3 regions of the Candidatus Clostridium stratigraminis genome follow, and region 1 is predicted to be linked to each of the others. Evidence: riboswitches for the same ligand, from Rfam matches in the RefSeq annotation. Region 1 holds a riboswitch; each other region holds the start of a gene.
The links. Region 1 has a riboswitch for cyclic di-GMP ahead of ACJDUG_RS08965 (hypothetical protein). Riboswitches for the same ligand answer to the same signal wherever they lie in the genome.

Region 1 (4,718 bases):
TCACGAGCCTTATCAATAGCCTTTTTTGTTTCTCTTGATAAAGAGTAAATAGAAGATGGGTTACCAAACTTCTCTGTAAAATATGGAAGCATTTCTTCTAGTACCTCTGGCTTTACATAGGTAGTAGCAGAATAATCCATATAAATTGGTTTATTCATTTTTGTTCACTCCTTCTAAGTCGCTAGTATTAATATTCTTATAATCATTTATTATATCCTGAAGTGTAGTAGTTTTTGTTACACTATCAATACTATTTTTTATCTTTGCCCATAAAAGCCTAGTGGCACAGCAATCAGCATTGTCACAGCTCTTTTCATCCAAACAGTTAGATATTTCAATTGGACCTTCAAGCACTTCCATAATTTCATCTATAGTAATATCTTTCGGTGCCCTGCTTAAAGTATAACCACCTTGTGCTCCACGAATGCTATTAATTAAGCCTGCCTTTCTAAGTGGTGAGAAAAGCTGCTCCAAATAATATTCAGAAATATGCTGTCTTTCAGACACATTTTTAATAGAAACCGGTTCGCCGCCATAGCGCAGAGCTAAATCCACCATTGCTTTAACTCCATATCGTCCTTTAGTAGAAAGCTTCATATATTTCACTTCCTTATGTTCATCGTTATCATTCATACACATAATAGCAAATCAGAGTGAAATTGTCAACAATAGTGTTTATATAGCAGTAATGTAAAATGCCCCAAAATGTCCTTTGTGACGACATTTTGGAGCACTGCATAATTTTATAATTAATTATTTTTAGTATTATCTTCTAGTGAATCTGGCTCAACATATTTCAAGGTATAGTTTATTATTATTGTTTGGCCATTATAGGATGCACTATAAGTTAAGTCCTGACTGCCATATAAGCCTGATGAATTTTTAGTAAAGTTAGTAGTTAAATCCTCACTATAAAATACACCATTTATGTAAAAACTCAAGATGTATTTTTCTTGAACGTTTCCACCATTACCATGATTTCCAGTCCACATAGAGTCAATATTACTTACTACAACATCTGATATAACTGGGCCTACTGGCACAGGTGCTGCTGGTGCTGTGAAGTTAAAGCTTTGTGAAAATTCAGGTGATCTTCCATCCTTTGCAGTATAAGAGCAAGTAGCTAAAGGAGCTACACCTTCTGTAGCCACTGCAGCTGTTTCGGAACCACCGTTGCTTAAATTCTTAATTAAATCAAAGGTTAAATCATATTTTTTAGTAGCCTCATTATAGGTCCAAACTGGACTTTGTGTTTCAAAACTTCTAATATTTACTGGTGGAACTTCTGTACCTAATAATGCAATTCCACCATCATAGGTAGCATCAGCGCCTTGAATTATCACTGAATCTGTACCTGGAATAGCTCCTATTGTAGGATCCTGCATAACTTCTTTGCCATCATCCCAAACCTTTACAAGATTATAAGAATATGGGTACTCATTGTTTTGTCTGTCGTAAGCACCCCAGGTAAAATTAGTGTAATTAAAATGATCAACATAAGAAACATGAATTGTTTGAGTAGTAACTGGAGCTGTAGTATGAGTTTGCCCTGCATTCTTCCCATTAATATAAACTGTTTTTGCCTTTAAAGTATAATTTACGTAACCCTTAAAGGAAGATGGGTTTACAGTAATGGAATAATTATAAGTTTTATCATCAGCCTTTACATAGGTGATGTTGCTAGATGGAACCTCAGTACCGTTTGGTTCTAAAACAGTTAATACTAATTGAGGTCCGTCAATAATAATAGTTCCGGTAAGAGTTACTGAGTTTGTAACATTGTGATTTATTTGCTTAGTAACTACAGCAGGCAGAATAACTCCTGACTGATTACCTTGCTCCGTTCTCCCAGTAATAACTGTGTTTGCAGATGCAGGTGCTGCAAAGGCAATAGAAGCTGTGTTTAAAACCAAAAGACTTGAAAGTACTGCAACAAATGGTAATTTCTTGTTCATTAATATCTCCTCCTAGAGTTTGCTAAGAGGCCGGTTACACTACTAGCTCAATATAGTTTAAGTGTCCAATTTGCCAACTATATATCATTGCTTCCACTTTCCAATATTATACTATATATTTATAAAGAGGAAAAGGGGAATTTTAGTAATTTTATATTTTTTGAGCTAAACTAAAAAGAATTTAGTAATTCATCTATGCTATCGATAGCTAAATAACAGTCCTCAGGACTTCCAAAGCCATATTTTGCATATATAAATGGAATTTTAGTAAATACTGTTGCTTCATAATCACCTTGGGTATCCCCAACATATACAACATCTTCTAAATTATTTCTATCTATAACACCTTTGATATTTTCACCCTTACCTCTGCCAGTATTTCCATAGCATTCATAATCAGTAATATATTCCTTTACTCCGGCCTTTTCCATGAAGAGTTCTATATAACCTGACTGACAATTACTAACAATAAATAACCGGAAGCTCTTAGATAGCTTAATTAGAGTATCCTTTACATTGGGATATAACAGATTATCAGTAACCTCACTTAAAGCTTCTTCTTCGTATTTACAGCATAATTCAATTAACTTCACTTTTTTCTGTTTATCTACGTCGTAGAATAGATCCTCTGCTATTACTTCCATGGTTTTCCCAAACTCTTTTTTTAAAATCTCAGGAGAAATTATTGCAGAGGTGGCACCTATTTCTTTAACTGCTCTGCTCCAAGCCTTTGCAACAACTTCTGTAGTGTCCCATAATGTACCGTCAATATCAAATATAATATTTTTCATTAGTAATCCTGCTTTCTTAATAAGTACTATTTACCTTCTACTTTAACTTCAATGTTTTATTAATTGTTTCTTGAATAATTGGACTGCAGCATTTGCCTAAGGGATTATTTAATTCACAGTTACCGTTTTTCATTGCTCCGGTAAGTCTTATAATATCTTTTATATCTTTTGCTCCATCCTTTAATACACCATTTATAATTTGCTGCTCAGTAACTTGATTACAATAGCATATATATTTTGGGTTTGCATCTTTCTTATACCATATAGGGACTTTTATCTGCTGCTTATTATAGGCTTCATTTAACTCTGAGTTAAAATAGACTATATTGCATTCTTCATTCATGCAAATTAAATAAGAAGCTTCTTTAATTTCCTTCGAAAATTCCTCTTTAATTAAATGCTTAACAGTAATATTTTTTACCTGAACGCCTTTTCTATTACATTCAGGGCATAATATATTTCCTTCTACTGCACCAGTAGATTTCTGCTCACTTCCTCAACAGGACTTTTTTAAATCTCGAACATCCATTGTAAATAATCTCTCCATTTCTTATTTAATAATTAGCTGTGATCTATCAAACATTTCCTTAAAAAACATTTTAATTCTATTTTAATAATATCATAATACTTCATAGGAAATTCAAGATAATCCTATCTTATTGCTTTTAAGTGCTGAAGATGTATCCCAATATGTCCTATTCCAATAAGAATAGCTGACATAATGAGCCAAATTACCTTACCGTAAATTCCTAAAAGTAAAAAAGCCATAACAGGAAGGCTGGCACCAGGTACCGGAATGCCACAAAAGCTTCGGTAAAAGTTTTCTTCAGTAGGTTCATTTATAAAATACCTAATCCAATAAAACTCATATAAAAGCATCAATAAAAATGATAATACAAGCCACAAGCTCCATGGTGAAAAGGCTCTAATATTGAAATCGGAAAAAATAAGTATACTTAACGTACAGCATACTTGCCCAGCACGCTCAAAAAATAATAAAATTTTATTTTCCTTTGAAGTATCATAATCTACTGGCCTCCTCTTACTCCAAAAGGTATTAGGAATCCAAAGCATCAGTAAATATATGAAGCCAACATAGGAAAAGCCTAAATGACCTAACATTAAATATCCTCCTGAAAAATTAATATTACCTATCTTAAAAATATTATAAGTTTATAGGGTTAATTTAAGAAAATAGCAGTACTTACTATTCCCCTCTTTCCAAATTCTTTAAAATCTCCTCACACCAGTCTATATATAGCTTTGCTTGGCGTTTGCCGAGGTCTAATACTGAAAGAATCTGTCTATGATTGTTATGAAGCTCAATCATTTGTTCTAATTCTGAACTGAATAAATTAAACAGCTTTAGTTTTTCTTGGGATTGTTCCTTAAATTTAATTATATGTCTTCGCATTTCAGAATCATTTTTAGTAGTAGATAAAAATAACTTTAAAAGAAATTCAGACCTAACAGTATCCTTTTCATTTTCTTGCTCCATCCACTTTTTAAACTCATTTGCACCCTTAGGAGTTATTTTATAACTTATTTTCTCACGCTTTAGGTCTCCTTCTGGGTCCCTATTAGAAATCTCAACTAAGCCTTCAGCCGCCATTTTACTCAATTCAGGATATATTTGTCCATAGCTTTCCTGCCAGAAGAAGGACATTCTTATGTCTATAATTTTTTTTAACTCATATCCGCTTAAGTTTTCTTCTTGAAGTAATCCAAGTAGTACATACCTTGTTTTTTTCATTTACGTATCACCCTACTCTATTTTATAATTGATTGCCCTTTTAGGGCAGTTATCAATGCACGCCCCACATAATATACACTCATTGTCATACATGTTTCCCATTTTAACTTTCTCTGCTACCTTAAGACTCATAGGACAATGCTTGTCGCATATATGACAGTTTACACATGCATTTTCGTCTGCATATAACCTAAGTCTTTTAATATGCAGCTGGTTCCC
Region 2 (4,718 bases), on a different contig from region 1:
TGTACCTTCGTTTGTGGTTGCGGTAACTGTTATGTCTTGGTTAGTTGGATCTGTCCTATAATCTCCAAGTGTAATTACAGGAGCCACTTTATCAATATTTGTGATTACTACGGTTTTTTCAGCTACATTTCCTGCTGCATCAGTTGCTGTAAAAGTAAAGCTTCCATTTGAGGTAAATGTATGACTATCTACATTAAGTGTACCCTCATTAGTAGATGCGGTAACTGTAATATCTTTGTTTGTCGGAGATGTATTATAATCTCCAAGTGTAATTACAGGAGCTACTTTGTCAATATTTGTGACTTGTACGGTTTTTGAAGTCACATTTCCTGCTGCATCAGTTGCAACAAATTCAAACTTTCCGTTTTCAGTAAATGTATGGCTAGCTGCGTTAAGTGAACCTTCGTTTGTATGAGCATAAACTGTAATGTCCTGGTTAGTTGGATCAGTCGAATTGAATGGGTCTATAGTAATTTCAGGAGCAATCCTGTCAATGTTGCTAACAACCGCGGTAGCTGTACCTTTATTACCCGCTGCATCAACAAAATTAAATGTAAATTCCCCATTATCTGTAAATGTGTATGTGTCTGCTCCTCCATTGTTTAAAATAGTAACTGACTCACTAGGAGTAATTTTTACTACAACATCCTTATTTGTTGGATTCTGAGTAGAATACTCAACGGTTGCGGTTGGAGCTACCTTGTCAATATTACTAACACTTGCCATAGCCTTACCCACGTTGCCAGCTACATCTACAAATTCAAAGGTAAAATCTCCATTTTCCTTGAAAGTATATGATAATGACCCTCCATTATTAGTTACGGTAATAGGTTCATTTGCATTAAGTGTTACAGTGACATCTTGATTCGTTGGCGCAGTTTCTGAATACTCAATTGAACCCACTGGAGATGTTTTGTCAATATTCTCCACGTTAACCCGTATAGATCCCGGATTACCTGCTGCATCAGCAAATGTCAAATCAAAACTTCCATTTTTAGAAAATGTCAATGTAGATGCATCTGAGTCAAACATAATAGTACTAGGTAGAGCATCGATGTTTGTATAAGTTACCGGCTCACTCGGTTTTATGGTAGCCACCACATCTTTATTTATTGGGGTAGTGGTAGAATAATTAACTGCCGCCGTAGGTGCCACTCTATCTATATTATTAATTCTTACAGTTTTAATAGTTTGGTTCCCAGCTGCATCAGTTGCCACAAAATCAAAACTCCCGTTATCTGTGAAAGTATGGCTAGTTGCATTGAGTGTACCTTCGTTGGTACTTACGGTAACAGTGATGTCTTGGTTAGTCGGGTCTTTCGGATAATCTGAGATGGTGATAACTGGTGGAGTTATATCCACTTTTTCGGTAACAGGAGTCGCTTTTGTGTGAACATCACCAGCGGGCTTTCCATTTACGTATATTGTATAGGCTTCAATTGTAAACACTGGGTCTGTTGCTGTATTTTGATCTAATTTTGCTACATATGAATAAGACCATTTAGTATCACTAATTTTTTTCACAACAGTATTATCATCACCATCTACTTTTACAACTAATTGTGGGCCATCAATGGTAACTGTTCCAGTTAAGTTAACCGTTGTATCTCCGTTTTTATGTGTAGGTTTATCTGGGGTAATTACCCCAGTAACCTTTATGTCTGACATTTGTGTTCTACCTGTTTGGATGTTAGTTGCACTCGCTGCATTAGCATTGGTTCCAATACTAATGCTTAATGACATTGTAACAGCCAGAGCCAATGATATTTTTTTCTTGTTCATAAAATTTTCTCCTCTTAAAATATTTTTGTTTTTTAAGAGGGGCGGTTACACTATTAGCTCCATGCAGCCCAAGTGTCCAGATACAGACCGCACTTCTCAGCTCCCCTAATATAAGAAACTTGCACAGGAGCATTAGTTTCTTATCTTCGACATTAGAGATATGTCCTATATTATGAAAGATCACCTCCATCCTTTAGTATAATTTAAATTCAGCTTGCTAAAATATATAAAATTAGAATTTAAAGATAAGTTTCTAATATTTTCTACAAAGAAATCAAATCTAAATCTAATTTGTTGATAATTTATCCTATAGTACATTGATAGGTTCTGATCAGTAAAATATATTAAACATGCTGTTTTAAATATAATTATATCCAATATACCAATTATTAACAACAATTGTAAAAAAATATATTTCAACAATATATTTCAAATATGGACATTTAATAATAAATGTTGATTAAAAACCTCATTTTTTTGTAGTACGGCCCTCCGTAACTACTTCAAAAGAGGTTTTCCCATTTCTTTTATAGAACCATAAAAAGAGAGCTCATTCAGAATGCACATTATGCGTCACCTGAACAAGCTCAAAAACAAACATTAGCTTCACCATAGCCATTGCTTATAACTATTTTCTTACATTATAACAATTCTTATCTATATATTTTACAATCTCTAAAGATGTACTATATCTATCACTTCCACTGATTCTCTCAACAGTTAGTCCTAAGGCTTGAATCTCAAATTTTACATTAAACTTATCAAAACAGATATTAAGGATATCATCTTCATTTTTCTGTTTTTCATCTCTATTCTCCTATCAAAAATAAAAATATCTTATTATTAATAGATAAAACTATTATACTTCTATTATCGTATTATTCATTTATCCTTTAATTTCTTTTTTGCTATCGATAAGCAAAGGTTTATCATAAAATAAGTGTTTAATAACCCTCTTCCTTAAGTGCTGCTACAATTTCCACATATTTTTCTATTACATCAAACCCTTTATAATCATCTCTTCTTAGGTCTATAATATCTCCATGAGAGATCCCTCGCCTTCGTTTATTTTTTAATACCCCTTTAAATTCACCCCATTTAGCAGATTTAATAGATACTAAGCCATCATTTTCACCTTCTGTTAACCTTACTAAAATATAAGGTATGGCTACTATATAATCGCTTAATATATTCTTTACTACCGTTGCGTAACTTTGATAATACACTTGCGGAGCATCCCTTACCTCTTCATTAAATTTTTCACTATGTTTAGTTGAAAACTGTCTGCTTGCAGTATAAAAATCAGGATTTTTATCCCCTAGAAACCTATAATATTTATCAAAAAACCTTGCAATAGCTTTGTAAATTTTATCAGGAAGTTTACAAGCAATATCAACAAACTTACATCCTCTATGTGGTGATGACATCATGGTTAGTGATGCCACACAGTCCCCCATCTCTAATTTACTTATCATAAAACGTGCATCTAGTCCTCCCTTTGAATGGGCAATAATATTTACCTTTTTACATCCTGTTTCTTTCATAATATCAAGAATTTTATTTTTAATGTCCTTTGCATTATACTCAACTGTCCCCCAAGCTTCTTGATTACCGTAATAAACTGTTGCTCCATTGCGAATTAATTCCTTAGGTATCCTTCCCCAGTAATTAATGTATTTTAAATCTCTAAATCCAACACCATGAACTAATACGAGTGGATATTTTGTTTTACATACTTCTGAATCAACACGAGCTTTATTATTAATTACTTTATAACATTCATGATCATATTCTATTCTTGCTATATGGCAGGCATATATCATTATAAGCGCATTTATGATTGGAATAAGGCTCCCAAAAACTACTATAAGTCGCCTCATTATATTTAATCTTCTTGAAGTACATAAAATTCTTATCATACCATTTGTAAGTAATATAATAATATTTAATGCCATAATAACAATGTCTATTATTAAGATATTCTTAGGTATGGCGAGGTTTTGTATTGTTGCAACTCCCATTTGATATATTATGATTTGAATAAAAGCTGCATACAATCCATATAAAACAATACTTCTTCCACATATCATTACCCTTAATCTAATGTTTACAATATGATTCCTAGCATATGGAACTATATTTACTTTTATCCAAATATAAAAAGTGAAAAAAATTGCCTCAGCTAAAATAATCCATTTACATATAACGTTATCTTGTCCAAATTTAGTACGTTCACTAAAAAAGTACCCTAACAAAAAAATATGAGGAGCGAAAATAAAATACACATGCAAAAAGATTTTATTCAGTAAATGTATCTTCTTATTAATATCTAAGTATGCAATACTGATTACAATTAGTGTTAATGCAAAAGTTATTATAGCTGCTATCATAATTTCTCCTTACTTAGGTTGGAATTCTTATTAAATAATCATATTTTACCATATTTTTCAACAGAAACCCATAGTTTTTAAGAATGGTGGGTGAATGAAAAAAAGATTGAGTTTTTCCTCAACCTTTAAAATCTTATTGCAATTTAATTAATATCACATAATTCATACTTACATCATTTGTGGTACGGTTCACCGTAATTAATTCTAAATCCCCTATAAACCTGTTCAAGTAAAATAACTCTCATTAACTGATGAGGAAAAGTCATTCTTGAAAAAGATAATTTATAATCAGCTCTATTTAAAACTTCCTTTGAAAGGCCAAGGGATCCTCCAATAACAAATGCTATACTGCTATTACCTTTTATGCCTGCATCTTTAATAAATTCTGCAAGCTCCTCTGAAGATAACATTTTACCTTCTATGGCCAAGGCAACTACAAACATACTATCCCTTATACATTTTAAAATTGCCTCTCCTTCCTTTACCTTTATCTGAAATTCTTCCTTTTCCGAAGCATTATCAGGTGTTTTCTCATCCTGAAGTTCA
Region 3 (4,718 bases), on a different contig from region 1:
AGGAAGCTTAATAATGAAGGTGCTGCACTTAAAATAGAAACCTTGTGGGGCTATGGGTTCATGATTTCTGGTAAACAGGAATAGGAAGGGTTAAATATATGAATAATTCTAAAAAAACTATTAGGAAAAGTATATTTTTATCACATATATCCATTATTATAATATTGGTAATTTTAACTTCCATAGTATTTAATATATGCATTAATATTTATGTAAGGTATCAAACAAGGAATCAACTTTTATCTGCTGCTCAAATTATTCAGAAATCATTAAACACCCAGCTTATAGGCAGTACAAAGGATAATACTTCTACTGATGAAAAAACAGAACTAAACTCTCTATTAAAAATAAATAGAATACTAAGACAAACCCAAACCTTTCTTGACATAAAATATGCAGTGGTAAACGTAAATAATAAGGTGATCTTTCCAAGGAATTTAGTAAGTGAAGAGGCGAATATATTAAATATTGACATACTACCTTCCTTAGGTAAGAAAAATATTTTAGGCAGTGGGCTGAAAAAGAATAGAATAGAATACTTTAGTGCTTCCAATATAAAGTATGCGGCGCTAATACATCCCTTTGCTTCAGAAAATAAAAAATCATTAGGAAATTTAATACTCTATTCAGATATGAAAAATAGTAATCAGCTTATACTTTCAATTAATATAATACTTTTTTCCATAATGCTTGTTGCTGCAATTATTGCATTGATAATTTCAAATACTGTATCTAAAAAGATTTCTAAACCAATTTCTCTTTTAAATGAAAATGCCAAGAAAATAGGTGACAGAGATTATAAAATTGTACCTGAAAAATATGAGGATAATGAAATAGGAGAATTGGCAGAGACAATGAAAGCAATGGCAGAAAAGCTTGCAGCTTATGACTCTACCATGAAGACCTTCATGCAAAATGCCTCACATGAACTTCGTACACCATTAATGTCAATACAAGGGTACGCAGAAGGAATAAAGCTTGGAGTAATAGAAGATACAAATAGTGCAGCTGATGTGATAATTGATGAGAGCAAAAGGCTAACGAATATTGTGGAGGAACTTCTATATTTATCTAAGCTAGATTCCATGCAGGAGGCTTTTAACCTTGAAGCCTTAAATACTGAAGACCTTCTTAAGGACTGTATAGATAGAGTAAAGGGGATTGCCCTGAAAAATGGTGTGAACATAAGACTAACTTCTAAGGATAAAGATTTAGTGATTATGGCGGATGAGGAGAAATTATCAAGAGCTATAATTAATATATTGGGAAATTGCTTGAGATATTCTAGAAAAGAAATTAGTGTAAGTCTTGAAAGTTTAGGTAACAGTATTAGTATAATCATAAAAGATGATGGGCCGGGCTTTGATGCGCAGGAATTAAAGAATATCTTTGACAGATTTTATAAGGGAAAAGGAGGTAAACATGGACTTGGACTTGCAATTACAAAGAGTATAATAGAAAAACATAATGGAAGGGTTACAGCTGAAAATAACAGCAGGTCAGGAGCATGTTTTAAAGTTATTTTACCTAAAGTAGTTGAATAAAGACCTAAATAGATTTAGTTAAATAATTTTGTTAATGGAGCTTGCAGAAGAGAAATAAACTTTTACTGTAGGTTCCTTTTTGATTTCATATATTATAGGTATGGTAAAATATTACTTCACAATATTGCTATATCTTGATATAATTTTAAATATAACTACATAATCTATCATAAATTGTTAAAATAAGGTACCATAGATAAAGGCAAACCTATTGAAAGATAGAGACGCAAAGCCACGGGCCTAAAGTTTATTAAGCTAAGGCAGCCGGGTTACCTAAATAGTATAGTTTACGCTTTTACTTATCTAACACCATGTATTAATATTGCAGTTAGGTATATCTATGGATTTGTTTGGAGGTGTATACCTGAGAGAAAATAGTGTCCATAGCTATATTTTATTATTAATTTTATTAATACAAGGGGGAATAAAAGATGGGGAAAAGAAAGTTACTAAGTGCTGTTACTGCAGTACTGTTTTTGCTTCAATTGATTTTTGGAGCTGGGTTTACAGGGAAGGTTAAGGCTGAAACAGCTAGCTCTTCTCTTCCAACGTTTATGGATGTTAGAAAAGAAACATTGGGCTTTGCTTATCAATATAAAAATAAGACAATTGTTAATAATACAGTAATTGTTGACAACAATATTAAATTCTTTGTTGAAGAGAACGGCCAAAAACATATAATTTCTGAAGACTTTAATCTTATAAGGCATTTAACTTACATAGGTGTATACAATGATAATGCTTATGTAGCTTCAAATAAAGACGATTCAAGCCAGCCATATGCAATATATAAGGCGAATTTAAATACCTATAAGATGGAACTTGTAAAAAATGTACCTATCTACGGTGATGGAAAAGCATACATTACAGATTACAAAATAGATGCAAATGGAGTATTCTGGTTTGCAGCACAGCAAAACAATATTCCAATCTATGATGCAAATGGAAGAATTATAGATTATAATACAAAATACATAATATATAATGATAAGGGATTTTCCCATGAGGAACTTGTTCTTCAAAAGGGATCTTCTTCATATAACACATATGGTAAGCTTCAGCAAGGCTTAGACGGAAGTATGTGGTTTTTTAAATCCCTTACGCTTGGTGCCGATAATAAAGTATATAAAATCTTAAAGGATAACACAATTAAGGAATATTCAATAAATAGTACAAATCATATTGAGGCAATTTATCCTGGAGCAAATAATACATTACTTGTATACACTCAAGAAATTTCTCCCGTTAACGATGCTGTAGTAAAAAAGGTTGTTCAAAAGTATTCAGTTAACGATAATGGTCTTAGCCTCCTGAAAGAATATGATGTATCTGCAAAACAATTTTTTGCATCAGGTGACATCAATGGGAACATGTGGATTGACATAGATGGGGTTGTTTCAAAGCTGGAGGACCAAGGTTTTGTAGATAAGTATATTGTTAATAGTGGTATGATGGGCCTTAATGTGTATGATGATCAGCATTTAGTTACATGTGGTATTGTAGGATTTGGTTATACACCAATATCTATAGATCAAGCTTTGCCAGGAGCTCCAACACTAGGAGATACTACTTCAGCAGCGCCTGCTTCAGAAAAATTCACTACAAGTATTAATGGCAAAGATGCCATCATAACATTAAATTCAAGTAAAATATCTAAGAATGCTGTAAATGAAATAACACCAGTTATACCTACAGTTGTACAAACTATAGAAGCTAAAATTGATGCTGCTTCTATAAATGGTGGGACAGGAAGCATAAAGCTTAATACTAATAATGTTATAGTCAACCTTCCATTTTTTGCTATAGATTTTAATGGATTAAGTCAAGGTGACTTTGTTAATTTAAAACAAAATTTAGTTGTAGGGGATGCTGCTTTAAATTCACTTAAAAGCATAGGAAAAATATTTGATTTTAGCCTTTCTGCATATAAACAAGACAGTACGAAAATAAAGGATATACATGCATTTAAAAGTGGAAATGCTAATATATCAGTAAAACTGTCTAAAGATGAAGTTAAGGGCTTAGATATTACAAAACTAGCTGCTTTCTACTATAACGAAAATACAAAGCAGTGGGAAAAAGTTGGAGGAAGCTATAATAAAGATACAATGACCTTTACCTTTGAGACTAGTCACTTTAGTAAGTTTACTATTGCTGAAGTAAATGGTTTACTTCCTCAGACAGGATCAGTAATAAATTTTAATAATTTAATGCTGCTAGCTTTTACATTTATAATAATTGGAGGCATTATGTTCTTTAGAAAAGATAAAGCAGTAAAAGCAGGTAATTAATAAAAGTAGAGTCTAATCTGTCAAAAAACCTAGAGAAAATTCTCTAGGTTTTTTAATTATTACTTAAATATTAACAATGGTTTTAAAAATAAATATTGCCTCATAAAATGAATTATGGGCTTTGCATTAAATAAAGGAAGTAATTCGTCTATATAATTAAAGAGCTTATAAATAATACATATGCATGGACAACCATTAATTGTTCAAGGCTAGTAATTCATAGGGGCTGGTATTATGGAAAAGGAAAAACAAGAACCTAAACCAAGAAAAATTTTATTGGTCATTTTAATTCCTCTTTGCTCTTTACTAATAATATATTTTGGAATAACTTTATACTTTATAAACCATTATTACTATGGTTCCTCCATTAACTGCATCAATGTTTCAGGAAAAACTGTAGAAGAAGTAAAAAGTGAAATGTCATCAAAGCTTCAAGATTTTACCTTGGAACTGAAAGAGAGAGGTGGAGCAAAAGAAGTAATAAGTGCAGTAGATATAGACTTAGGGTATACTTCAGAGGAGGAATTTAAGAAATTAAAGGATAAACAAAGTGCATTTAAATGGATTACTGCATTTAGTAATAAAAAAGCTAATGAAATTACTGTTGGTGTTACCTTTGATAGAGAATTATTAAAAAAGCAGCTTGATAAGCTTAACTGTCTTAATAACAGTAATATTGTTGAACCTAAGAATCCTAGCTTTAAGTATACAGACAGTGGGTATATTATTGTACCTGAAACCTTAGGAAATAAAATTAATAAAGATGTATTATATACTGAAGTTGAAAAAGTAATTTCAAAGGAAGGGACTTATTTAGATTTAGAAGCTATAAATTGTTATGTAAATCCACAATATACTTCAAAATCTGAAAAAGTAATTGAGA

Region 2: it holds a riboswitch for cyclic di-GMP, as region 1 does, so the genes downstream of both, ACJDUG_RS11840 (beta strand repeat-containing protein) here and ACJDUG_RS08965 (hypothetical protein) in region 1, are expected to answer to the same signal.
Region 3: it holds a riboswitch for cyclic di-GMP, as region 1 does, so the genes downstream of both, ACJDUG_RS00565 (LPXTG cell wall anchor domain-containing protein) here and ACJDUG_RS08965 (hypothetical protein) in region 1, are expected to answer to the same signal.

Annotation. Positions count from the first base shown of each region.
Region 1 is NZ_JBJHZZ010000004.1:177,898-182,615, forward strand. It holds gene nifS (cysteine desulfurase NifS) at 1-158, opposite strand, end outside; gene ACJDUG_RS08960 (RrF2 family transcriptional regulator) at 151-597, opposite strand; gene ACJDUG_RS08965 (hypothetical protein) at 750-1,955, opposite strand; cyclic di-GMP riboswitch class II at 1,975-2,059, opposite strand; gene ACJDUG_RS08970 (HAD family hydrolase) at 2,126-2,746, opposite strand; gene ACJDUG_RS08975 (Csac_0668 family 2Fe-2S cluster-binding (seleno)protein) at 2,784-3,275, opposite strand; gene ACJDUG_RS08980 (hypothetical protein) at 3,398-3,868, opposite strand; gene ACJDUG_RS08985 (PadR family transcriptional regulator) at 3,954-4,499, opposite strand; gene ACJDUG_RS08990 (4Fe-4S binding protein) at 4,512-4,718, opposite strand, start outside.
Region 2 is NZ_JBJHZZ010000008.1:26,639-31,356, reverse strand. It holds gene ACJDUG_RS11840 (beta strand repeat-containing protein) at 1-1,782, opposite strand, end outside; cyclic di-GMP riboswitch class II at 1,813-1,896, opposite strand; gene ACJDUG_RS11835 (lipase family alpha/beta hydrolase) at 2,727-4,172, opposite strand; gene rlmH (23S rRNA (pseudouridine(1915)-N(3))-methyltransferase RlmH) at 4,346-4,718, opposite strand, start outside.
Region 3 is NZ_JBJHZZ010000001.1:115,697-120,414, forward strand. It holds gene ACJDUG_RS00555 (response regulator transcription factor) at 1-84, shown strand, start outside; gene ACJDUG_RS00560 (sensor histidine kinase) at 99-1,544, shown strand; cyclic di-GMP riboswitch class I at 1,736-1,821, shown strand; gene ACJDUG_RS00565 (LPXTG cell wall anchor domain-containing protein) at 1,976-3,835, shown strand; gene ACJDUG_RS00570 (L,D-transpeptidase family protein) at 4,070-4,718, shown strand, end outside.